Regions from separate parts of the Blautia sp. BCRC 81119 genome, predicted to be linked through region 2. Evidence: riboswitches for the same ligand, from Rfam matches in the RefSeq annotation. Region 2 holds a riboswitch; the other holds the start of a gene.
The links. Region 2 has a riboswitch for ZMP and ZTP ahead of DMI82_RS12040 (IMP cyclohydrolase). Riboswitches for the same ligand answer to the same signal wherever they lie in the genome.

Region 1: it holds a riboswitch for ZMP and ZTP, as region 2 does, so the genes downstream of both, DMI82_RS06855 (formate--tetrahydrofolate ligase) here and DMI82_RS12040 (IMP cyclohydrolase) in region 2, are expected to answer to the same signal.

What each region holds. Positions count from the first base shown of each region.
Region 1 is NZ_QJHD01000008.1:110,054-114,908, forward strand. Features, by position in the region: gene DMI82_RS06850 (sodium-dependent transporter) at 1-845, shown strand, start outside; ZMP/ZTP riboswitch at 1,086-1,167, shown strand; gene DMI82_RS06855 (formate--tetrahydrofolate ligase) at 1,241-2,926, shown strand; gene DMI82_RS06860 (methylated-DNA--[protein]-cysteine S-methyltransferase) at 3,477-4,010, shown strand; gene DMI82_RS06865 (MGMT family protein) at 4,118-4,426, shown strand; gene DMI82_RS06870 (hypothetical protein) at 4,500-4,841, shown strand.
Region 2 is NZ_QJHD01000019.1:53,823-58,677, forward strand. Features, by position in the region: gene DMI82_RS12020 (3D domain-containing protein) at 1-183, opposite strand, end outside; gene DMI82_RS12025 (lysozyme family protein) at 346-1,035, shown strand; tRNA gene DMI82_RS12030 (tRNA-Gly) at 1,202-1,274, shown strand; gene DMI82_RS12035 (phosphoribosylaminoimidazolecarboxamide formyltransferase) at 1,439-2,623, opposite strand; gene DMI82_RS12040 (IMP cyclohydrolase) at 2,662-3,375, opposite strand; ZMP/ZTP riboswitch at 3,462-3,543, opposite strand; gene DMI82_RS12045 (peptidoglycan recognition protein family protein) at 3,641-4,357, opposite strand; gene guaB (IMP dehydrogenase) at 4,470-4,855, opposite strand, start outside.

The DNA.
Region 1 (4,855 bases), on a different contig from region 2:
TGACACTGTCCCATACTGATACGGATGGAACTGTCCGCACCGGTATGCAGGGGCTGGCTGTTTACCTCAAACCGGATTTTCATGGATTGACGGTAAAACGCTTCCTGGAGATCCTTCTGGATGCGATGAGCCAGTTATTCTTTTCCTTAAGTGTATCTATGGGAATCATGATCACATATGGTTCTTATGTGAAAAATGAAGTTAATTTAAATAAAGCAACAAATCAGATTGAGATCTTTGATACCGGCGTTGCGTTTCTTGCAGGAATGATGATCATACCGGCTGTTTTTGTATTTCTCGGAAAGGATGGAATGGCTTCCGGCCCAAGCCTGATATTTATCTCACTGCCAAAGGTTTTTGATGCCATGGGAGTATTTGGCCGTCCGGTGGCAATTGCATTTTTCCTGATGATGGGATTTGCGGCACTGACTTCCTGCGTGTCTGTCATGGAGACACTGGTTGCAAACTGCATGGAACTCTATCACAAACCCCGTAAGAAAATGTGTGGTGCTGTCGGAATCTATTCTCTTGTTACAGCAGTGCTGATCTGCCTTGGTTATAACAAACTGTATTTTGAACTTAAACTGCCAAATGGTTCCGTTGGACAGCTGCTGGATGTGATGGATTATATCAGCAACAGTTTTCTGATGCCGTTTATCTCACTTTTGACAAGTATTCTGATCGGCTGGGTGATCGGCCCTGACTGGATCATAGGAGAAGTGGAACGAAATGGGGAACACTTCAAACGGGCAGGGTTATATCGCTTTATGATCCGTTATGTAGTGCCGGTTGTAATGCTGATATTATTCCTGGTATCTACAGGATTTGCAGATTTGATTTCATAAGTGTGGTAATATGTTTATGGCGTCTGGACAGTCGCATTAACGGATGACCAGTACAAGATACGATTAAATAACAGAGGATTTGATGAAAAAAGATATGTACGAATGTTGGAGAGAAAACTAATACATAGAACGGAAATGATTCAGAAAATTAGACTTAGCTCACTTTAAAAGTGAAAAAATAATTTGATAATTTCTTGACAAGTACTAATAAATATGTTAGTATTCAATCATCAAATTAATAAAGTCTTCGGTGACTGACGGAGTTGTGGGATAACCACGAGGGAGCCGGAGATTCGATGAGTCGACCGTCTGGGCAGTATTTGAAAAACTTCAGATACTGCTCTTTTTTATGGGATAAAAGATGCAGACGGTTGCAGCGGAGAAAGGAGAACATTATGGGATTTAAAAGTGACATCGAGATTGCACAGGAGTGCACAATGGAGCCAATTACCAAGATTGCAGAGAAAGCAGGTATTGATGACAAATATCTGGAGCAGTATGGTAAATACAAAGCAAAGATCGACTATAATCTCCTGAAAGAAACAGACAAAAAAGACGGCAAACTGATTCTTGTGACAGCTATCAACCCGACACCGGCCGGGGAAGGAAAAACAACTACAACGGTAGGTCTTGCAGATGGAATGCAGAGACTTGGAAAAAATGTTATGGTAGCTCTTCGTGAGCCATCCCTGGGACCGGTATTCGGTGTCAAAGGTGGTGCGGCAGGCGGCGGCTATGCACAGGTAGTTCCGATGGAGGATATCAACCTTCATTTTACCGGTGATTTCCATGCAATCGGTGCGGCAAACAACCTTCTTGCAGCAATGATCGACAACCATATTTTCCAGGGAAATGAGCTGAACATCGACCCAAGAAAGATCACCTGGAGACGTTGCGTGGATATGAACGACCGTCAGCTTCGTAATGTAGTAGATGGACTTGGCGGAAGAACAAACGGTATGCCGCGTGAGGACGGATATGACATTACCGTAGCATCTGAGATCATGGCAGTTCTCTGTCTGGCAAGTGATATCAAAGATCTGAAAGAGAGACTTTCCAGAATCATCATCGGATACACTTATGGCAAGGTTGCTGAGCAGAAACCGGTAACAGCAGGAGATCTTCACGCAGAGGGTGCTATGACAGCACTTCTGAAGGATGCCCTGAAACCAAACCTTGTTCAGACACTGGAGCATGTTCCGGCAATCGTTCACGGCGGACCATTCGCAAACATCGCTCACGGATGTAACTCCGTAACAGCTACAAAGATGGCTATGAAGCTTGCTGATTATGCCATCACAGAGGCTGGATTCGGTGCTGATCTTGGAGCTGAGAAATTCCTGGATATCAAGTGCCGTATGGCAGGTCTTACACCAAGTGCCGTTGTTATCGTAGCAACCGTACGTGCTCTGAAATATAATGGCGGTGTTGCAAAAGCGGATCTTAACAATGAGAACCTCGAGGCTCTTGAAAAAGGTATCCCGAACCTTCTGAAGCATGTAAGCAATATCAAAAATGTATATAAGCTCCCATGTGTGGTAGCTATTAACGCATTCCCGACCGATACCAAGGCAGAGCTTGATTTTGTGGAAGCAAAATGCAAGGAGCTTGGCGTAAACGTAGCACTTTCAGAGGTATGGGCAAAAGGTGGCGAAGGCGGAATCAAGCTCGCTGAGGAAGTAATCCGTCTTGTTGAAGAGCCGAATGACTTCACATATGCTTATGAGCTGGAAGGCTCCATCGAGGACAAACTGAACCAGATCGTACAGAAGGTTTATGGTGGAAAGAAAGTGGTTCTTACAGCAAATGCCCAGAAGCAGGCGAAACAGCTGGAGGCACTTGGATTTGGCAACTGCCCGATCTGTGTAGCTAAGACCCAGTACAGCTTAACAGACGACCAGACAAAGCTTGGTGCTCCGACAGATTTCGAGGTAACAGTAAGAAATCTTAAGATTTCCGCAGGTGCAGGATTTATTGTTGCACTGACAGGTGAGATCATGACCATGCCAGGACTTCCGAAAGTACCGGCAGCAACCAAGATCGACGTAGACGAGAGCGGTAAGATCACAGGACTGTTCTGATATAAAGATTTTTTGAGGGGAATTCAGATAGAAAGCGGTAGAGCCTGCAAAAATAGAGGCTCTGCCGCTTTTTATATTGTTGTGGAGAGAGTATTGAAAAACTTTTAAAAGCAGGAAAAACACTGGGTTTGACGATCCCGTGATACGAATTTGATACGAAAATCCCCGGAAGTGGTCGAGACTTCCGGGGGTTCTTGTTCCGTTTATGTAAGGTGGTTTAATCCTTTAGGCTGTTACTGCCTGTCGTTTCTGTCCAGCCTAGCCACAGTTGCCATAACAGAAACAAAGAAAGTAATTATAGAACTTGTCATAGGACTTTACATCCTTTCAGCTGGAGGTTCGGCAGCAACAGCATTATAGCATGTTCAAAACAAAAATGGTATAATATTATAAATTGTCAAGAATATCAGCAATCTCCTGCTGCTTGTTGGGATAAAACTCACAATGTCGAGGAAATCGCAGAGGGGACGCGCATGTGACATTTGTGTTAATTAAGAGGAATGCTATAGAAAATATTGTAGAGATAAATGAATGTGGGGGGGGGAAAAATATGGTATACACATGCAAATATAAATCGCTAATCGGAGATATTTTACTTGCTGCAGATGAAATCGGACTTACCGGTTTGTGGTTTGAAGGACAGAAATATTTTGCAAATACACTTCCGGAAGATTATGTTCCACAGGAAACGAAAATTCTCACAGAAGCAAAAAAATGGCTGGATGTATATTTCTCCGGTGAAGAACCGAACTTTACTCCACCACTTCATCCGAACGGTTCAACATTCAGAAAGGCAGTGTGGCAGATTTTACTGGATATTCCCTATGGACAGACGATTACATATGGAGAAATTGCGCGCAGAATTGCAGTGATGAAAAACACTTCCCATATGTCCGCCCAGGCAGTAGGCGGTGCGGTTGGACATAATGAAATTTCCATTATCATTCCCTGCCATCGAGTCATAGGAACAAATGGAAGCTTGACGGGCTATGCCGGAGGAATTGACAAAAAAATTTCACTTCTTAAGCTGGAACATACAGATATGAGCCGTTTGTTTATTCCAAAGAAAGGAACTGCACTGTAAAACTCAGGCTGAGAGGACGGTCTGGTACAGGCGTCCACGAAAAGACAGATATTTTATTTATGAAAGCATGCTATGAAAATTGCCAGCAGGATTTCGGAGGAATAATTATGGGAAAAATACTGGATGAAGATTTAATCTACGAGATACTGTCCGTGGTGGAAGAGATACCTGAGGGAAAAGTGGCCTCCTACGGACAGATCGCACGGCTGATCGGGCGGGATAAAAATTCACGTCTTGTAGGAAAAGTCTTAGGTATGGCAGAATTTTACGGGAAGTATCCCTGCCACAGAGTTGTGAACCATGCAGGGCGTACTGCACCAGGCTGGAGAGAGCAGAAGATGCTTCTGGAAGACGAGGGTGTGGAGTTTAAGGCAAATGGATGTGTAGATATGAAGCAGTATCAGTGGGAGGAGTAGTGTTTTATGAATTGTAGAAATATGATGCAGATCCCGGAGCTTACAGAAGTTCTGAAACTGAAAGCAGGGGAAAATGGTCTGGAGTAGTTTGTCCGATGGTGCTATTTTGCAGACTGCCTGCAGTGCATCAAAAGTGAATACAGGATTGAATAACTATATCCATGGAGGAGAATTCGTAGTTCTGACAAATCCCAGTGTCACCGACGACAGCCGGAAACTCGTGCTGGAGGAAAAGGACAGAAACGCCGCAGAGCAGCTGTCTTCCTCTATTCTGGATGCAGAACATTTAAGCCGAGAGCGTGTGATGGCACAGGCCAGATATCTGAACCTTGCACCGCTTACCATGACCGATGAGCAGATGGAGAAAGGACTTGAGATCTTTGAAGCTTCTCTGAAAGAGGCATTAGAAGCATAGATTAATAGAAAGTT
Region 2 (4,855 bases):
ATCACTCTTCGCCAGAGCATTTACTGTATTTCCCGCCCCATCATCGATCTGAAACTGCTGAGGTGTTTTTTTCTCCTTTGTATATGTATCCAATGTTGCTTCATATCCCAGTACCTCTGCTGATACGGATGCAGGGAAAAGCATAGAAGCACATAAAATAACTGCCAGAAGCTTTTTTCGCATGAAATCTTGCCTCCTTTATTCCGGCATTCTACGGTTTGTCCCGACTATCATAGCATATCAGATCATATTTTGCAATTTCACAGGACAGTCTTCAGAAATTTTTAACAAAAAGATCATATTTTTTAACTGGTCAAATCTATCCGTAACGGATACAATACTTATATGAATACAAAACACAAGAAACCAACCCTTACTAAAAAACAGCGCCACAAACTCCGTGTACAGCAGGTGCGAAGGCAGAAGATCTTTCTGACATGTCTTTTTCTGCTGATCGTGGGCTGTATCCTTCTGCGTTTTTCCAAATTTTCCGGCAGGCAGAAGGAAACCCATCAGATCAATGCAGCCTGTGAAGCTTATCGCGATGAGGTTTCCAGCGAAGCAGCACAATATGATATGTCCGACTATGTAGACCTGATCCTGGCTGTGATGATGCAGGAAAGCTCCGGACAGGGTACCGATCCCATGCAGTCCTCAGAAGGAGCCTACAACACCAGATATCCTCAGCAGCCCAATGGTATCACAGATCCTTCTTACTCTATTTCCTGTGGCATCCAGGAACTGAAATATGCTCTGGAAAAGGCCGTCTGTACCGGTCCGACTGATCTTTCCAAAATCCGTCTGGCTCTGCAGGCATACAATTTCGGAGCCGATTCCTATTTTGCTTATCTGGAAGAAAACGGTCAGACTGTGTGGACGGCCCAAAGTGCTCAGGCCTTTGCTCAGATGGCAAGCGGCGGCACACAACGTGATGAAGATGATCCCCTTCATGATCCTGCCGGTCCATGGGACTATGGTGACCAATACTATCCGGATCATGTTTTGCGCTATTACCACTTAGACAATAACTCATAAACCACCGAAATATTGTCATATACAAGTTCTATTTCAGACGTCTGGAATAAACTTTATATGTTGTGTATAATTTCAAAAAAATTCCAAAAAACATTTGACAGAATATAAAATCTATGCTAATATATGTCTTGTTGCTGAGGGAAACACTTGAAACGATAAGACATATGCGATAGTGGCGTAGTTGGTAACGCGCGACCTTGCCAAGGTCGAGACCGCGGGTTCGAGCCCCGTCTATCGCTCTTCAGAACTCTGAGTTTTTCAGAGTTCTTTTTTATTTTTAAAACTATCCTTTTTCGATCAAAAAGTCCCGGGTCTGATCTCTTTTTTCCAGAAATTCAGATTCGGGACTTTATATTTTTTATCTTTTATTTCAGCTGCATATCATGGCCAAGGCATGCATCTTTTAGTGGTGGAAAAGGCGGATTCCTGTAAATGCCATCACCATTCCATACTTATTACATGTATCGATAACTGCGTCATCACGTACAGATCCACCCGGCTCTGCAATATATTTTACACCGCTCTTATATGCGCGCTCGATATTATCACTGAATGGGAAGAATGCATCGGATCCCAGTGTCACGCCGGTAAGACCATCCAGCCATGCTCTCTTCTCTTCTTTTGTGAACACTTCCGGCTTCTCTGTGAATGTCTTTTCCCATGCACCATCTGCAAGGACATCCATATATTCCTCACCAATGTAAACATCAATGGCATTATCTCTCTCCGCACGTGTGATCGTGTCTTTAAACGGAAGCTCCAGTACTTTCGGACACTGACGGAGATACCAGTTATCTGCCTTCTGACCTGCAAGGCGTGTACAATGTACACGGGACTGCTGTCCTGCACCAACGCCGATAGCCTGTCCGTCCTTAACAAAGCATACAGAATTGGACTGTGTATATTTCAGGATGATCAGAGAAACCTTCATATCTCTCTTGGCTTCTTCCGTAAGCTCTTTATTCTCTGTTACAATATTGGAGATCAGCGCATCATCAATTGCCAGCTCCTGGCGGCCCTGCTCAAAGGTGACTCCAAATACCTGTTTGTGCTCCAAAGGTTCTGGAACATAGTTTTCATCGATCTGGATCACATTGTAATTGCCTTTTTTCTTCTGCTTCAGAATTTCAAGAGCCTCCTCTGTATATCCTGGTGCGATCACACCATCAGAAACCTCTCTCTTGATCAGCATTGCGGTATCTTTGTCGCAGACATCAGAAAGAGAAATAAAATCACCAAATGATGACATACGATCTGCACCTCTTGCTCTTGCATACGCACATGCAAGCGGGGAAAAATTCTTCCAGTCCATATCACCTACCCAGTAGATCTTTGCCAGTGTCTCATTCAGCGGAAGTCCGATGGAAGCACCTGCCGGAGATACATGCTTAAATGAAGTTGCTGCCGGAAGTCCGGTTGCTTTCTTAAGGTCACGTACCAGCTGCCAGCCATTAAAGGCATCCAGGAAGTTGATGTATCCTGGTCTTCCGGAGAGTACCTGGATCGGAAGCTCACTTCCATCTGCCATATAGATCTTTGATGGTTTCTGATTTGGGTTACATCCGTATTTTAACTGTAATTCTTTCATGAAAAAGCTCCTCCGTTCTCTGTGATATCCCTATTTTCTTATTTATTCTTGTTTACGATCCTGGATTCATATTTTCCTGTCTCAATGTCAATAAAACGAACAAAGAGAGAAACTTTATTATCCTGGTTCAGGCTCTTCCAGAGGAGATCCGTAAACTCATCAATATCGCTTGGGATCTCTACCAGCTTCGGCTCTCCCTCGAAACTTGGAAGTGGATTTCCATCGCATTTATAAGTATGGATAAAACGTCCCTGTCCTGCCGCCGCATTCTCATAGGCAAATGTATAACGAAGACAGGAATCCGGATTTCCGTTATTGCTCTTTAAAATAGACATCGCATAATTGAATTTACCGTCTTCAACATGAAGAACACCTGAAATACGAGGTGTATAGTTCGGCGCATCCGGCTCAAACTCTCTGCTGCGGAGAGACTGTTCAAAGGTGAGCTGTCTGTCCATTCCCTCATAGATCGTATCTGTCTGATCACCGTTTGTTACGATGGTCTTATTTCCAAGGACACGTACCGGTGCATAAATGATCAGGCTCGGGTCTGTAAGCTTGGACGGATCAAAAGCCTGTGTACGGATTCCTTCCCCATCCTCAACAAAAATACGGTTTCTGCTGTTCTCGCTTCTTCCCATAATAAAATATGCAGTAACTGCATGTTTCCCGTCAGCGGAACGTCCGATCACAATTCCTCTTCCCGGATAGGAATTTTCTTTCAGTTCTTTTTCAAGTGAAAATGTCGTCATTTTTCACAGTCCTCCTTGTCTAATGTAAGGCCCGGGGCTTATCCCAGGATATGAACGGTAACAAAAAACCGCCTGGACACCCCTTATCAGGCTGCCCAGGCGGTCGGCTTCTCACTTCACTGCACTCCCTGTAGGTAATCCTACTTTCCGCCAGTCATGCAGCTTCTGCTGTTATACTACAATACTTCTTCTTAATTTTCAAGCCCCTATTTTCAGAAATTATTTTTCCAGACTTCTTGTTGCTCACAAAATAAACAATAACACTTTATTTCCCCTGTAATGCATAATCTGTCTGGATCTGTGCTGCAATGTCTGATTTCATCTGGATCCATGCATCGGGATTTTCCACGTAATACTTCGGACAGTCTTTACCTGTGACATCATAATGACGGATCACCTGATCCGAAGTCAGTCCAAAGCGTGTACAAAGCCACGCTGTCAGCTTTACGGCCGAATCATAGGTTGCTGTATTAAACTGCCCTGTTTCATCCGGATGGCAGCATTCAATGGATATGGTATCTACATTTCTGGAATTTGTGGCATAGGATATTTCTGAAGTGGGAATACATTGTACCACTTCTCCCTCCAAACCTATCACAAAATGACTGCTGACTTTGTTGTCCTGCGTTGTCGCAAGATTTTCAAAATAATTCCGGTTGGATATGGCAGTAGATCCCGGATTGGCCGTATAATGAATGGCTATATAATTTACCTGTTCGATAGAAATCTGTGGTCTGGAATAGGAATTCGGTGTCAGAAGCTCCACATCAATAAAAGGTGCTCCTTCTGCCTGCCATTGTTCCGGTCCGCCATTTCCGCTGGCATTCCCGGATATTTCTTCCTGTCCGGACTGAGTTTCACTCTGTTCCATGCGCATCTCAAAAAATGCGTATCCTAACGCACACGCAGCAAAAGCAACGATCACAATGATACATATCAGCACAATCCTCTGTAGGATCTTGATCGGGTTCTTTTTTCTCAAAGACTTCTTTTTTCTTCTGGAAGACCCGGAGGAAGTTTTCTTTACGGAAACAGGCCGCCCGCTATGGGACGGCCTGGGTGACTTTTTACCGGTCTTACCTTTTTTTCCTTTATTATTCATCTACACTGTAGTTTGGAGCCTCTTTTGTGATATGGATGTCATGTGGATGTGACTCCTTGAGAGATGCAGCGGAGATCTTAATGAATCTGCCTGTTGTTTTCAGCTTCTCAATGTTCTCTGCTCCGCAGTAACCCATACCGGATCTTAAACCGCCAATTAACTGGAATACGGTATCCTCAACGTGTCCTTTGTATGCAACACGTCCTTCAACACCTTCTGGAACAAGCTTCTTGGCGTTCTCCTGGAAGTAACGATCCTTGCTGCCGTTCTCCATAGCTGCAATAGATCCCATTCCACGGTATACTTTATATTTTCTTCCCTGATAGAGCTCGAATGTTCCCGGGCTCTCATCGCATCCAGCAAACATGCTGCCCATCA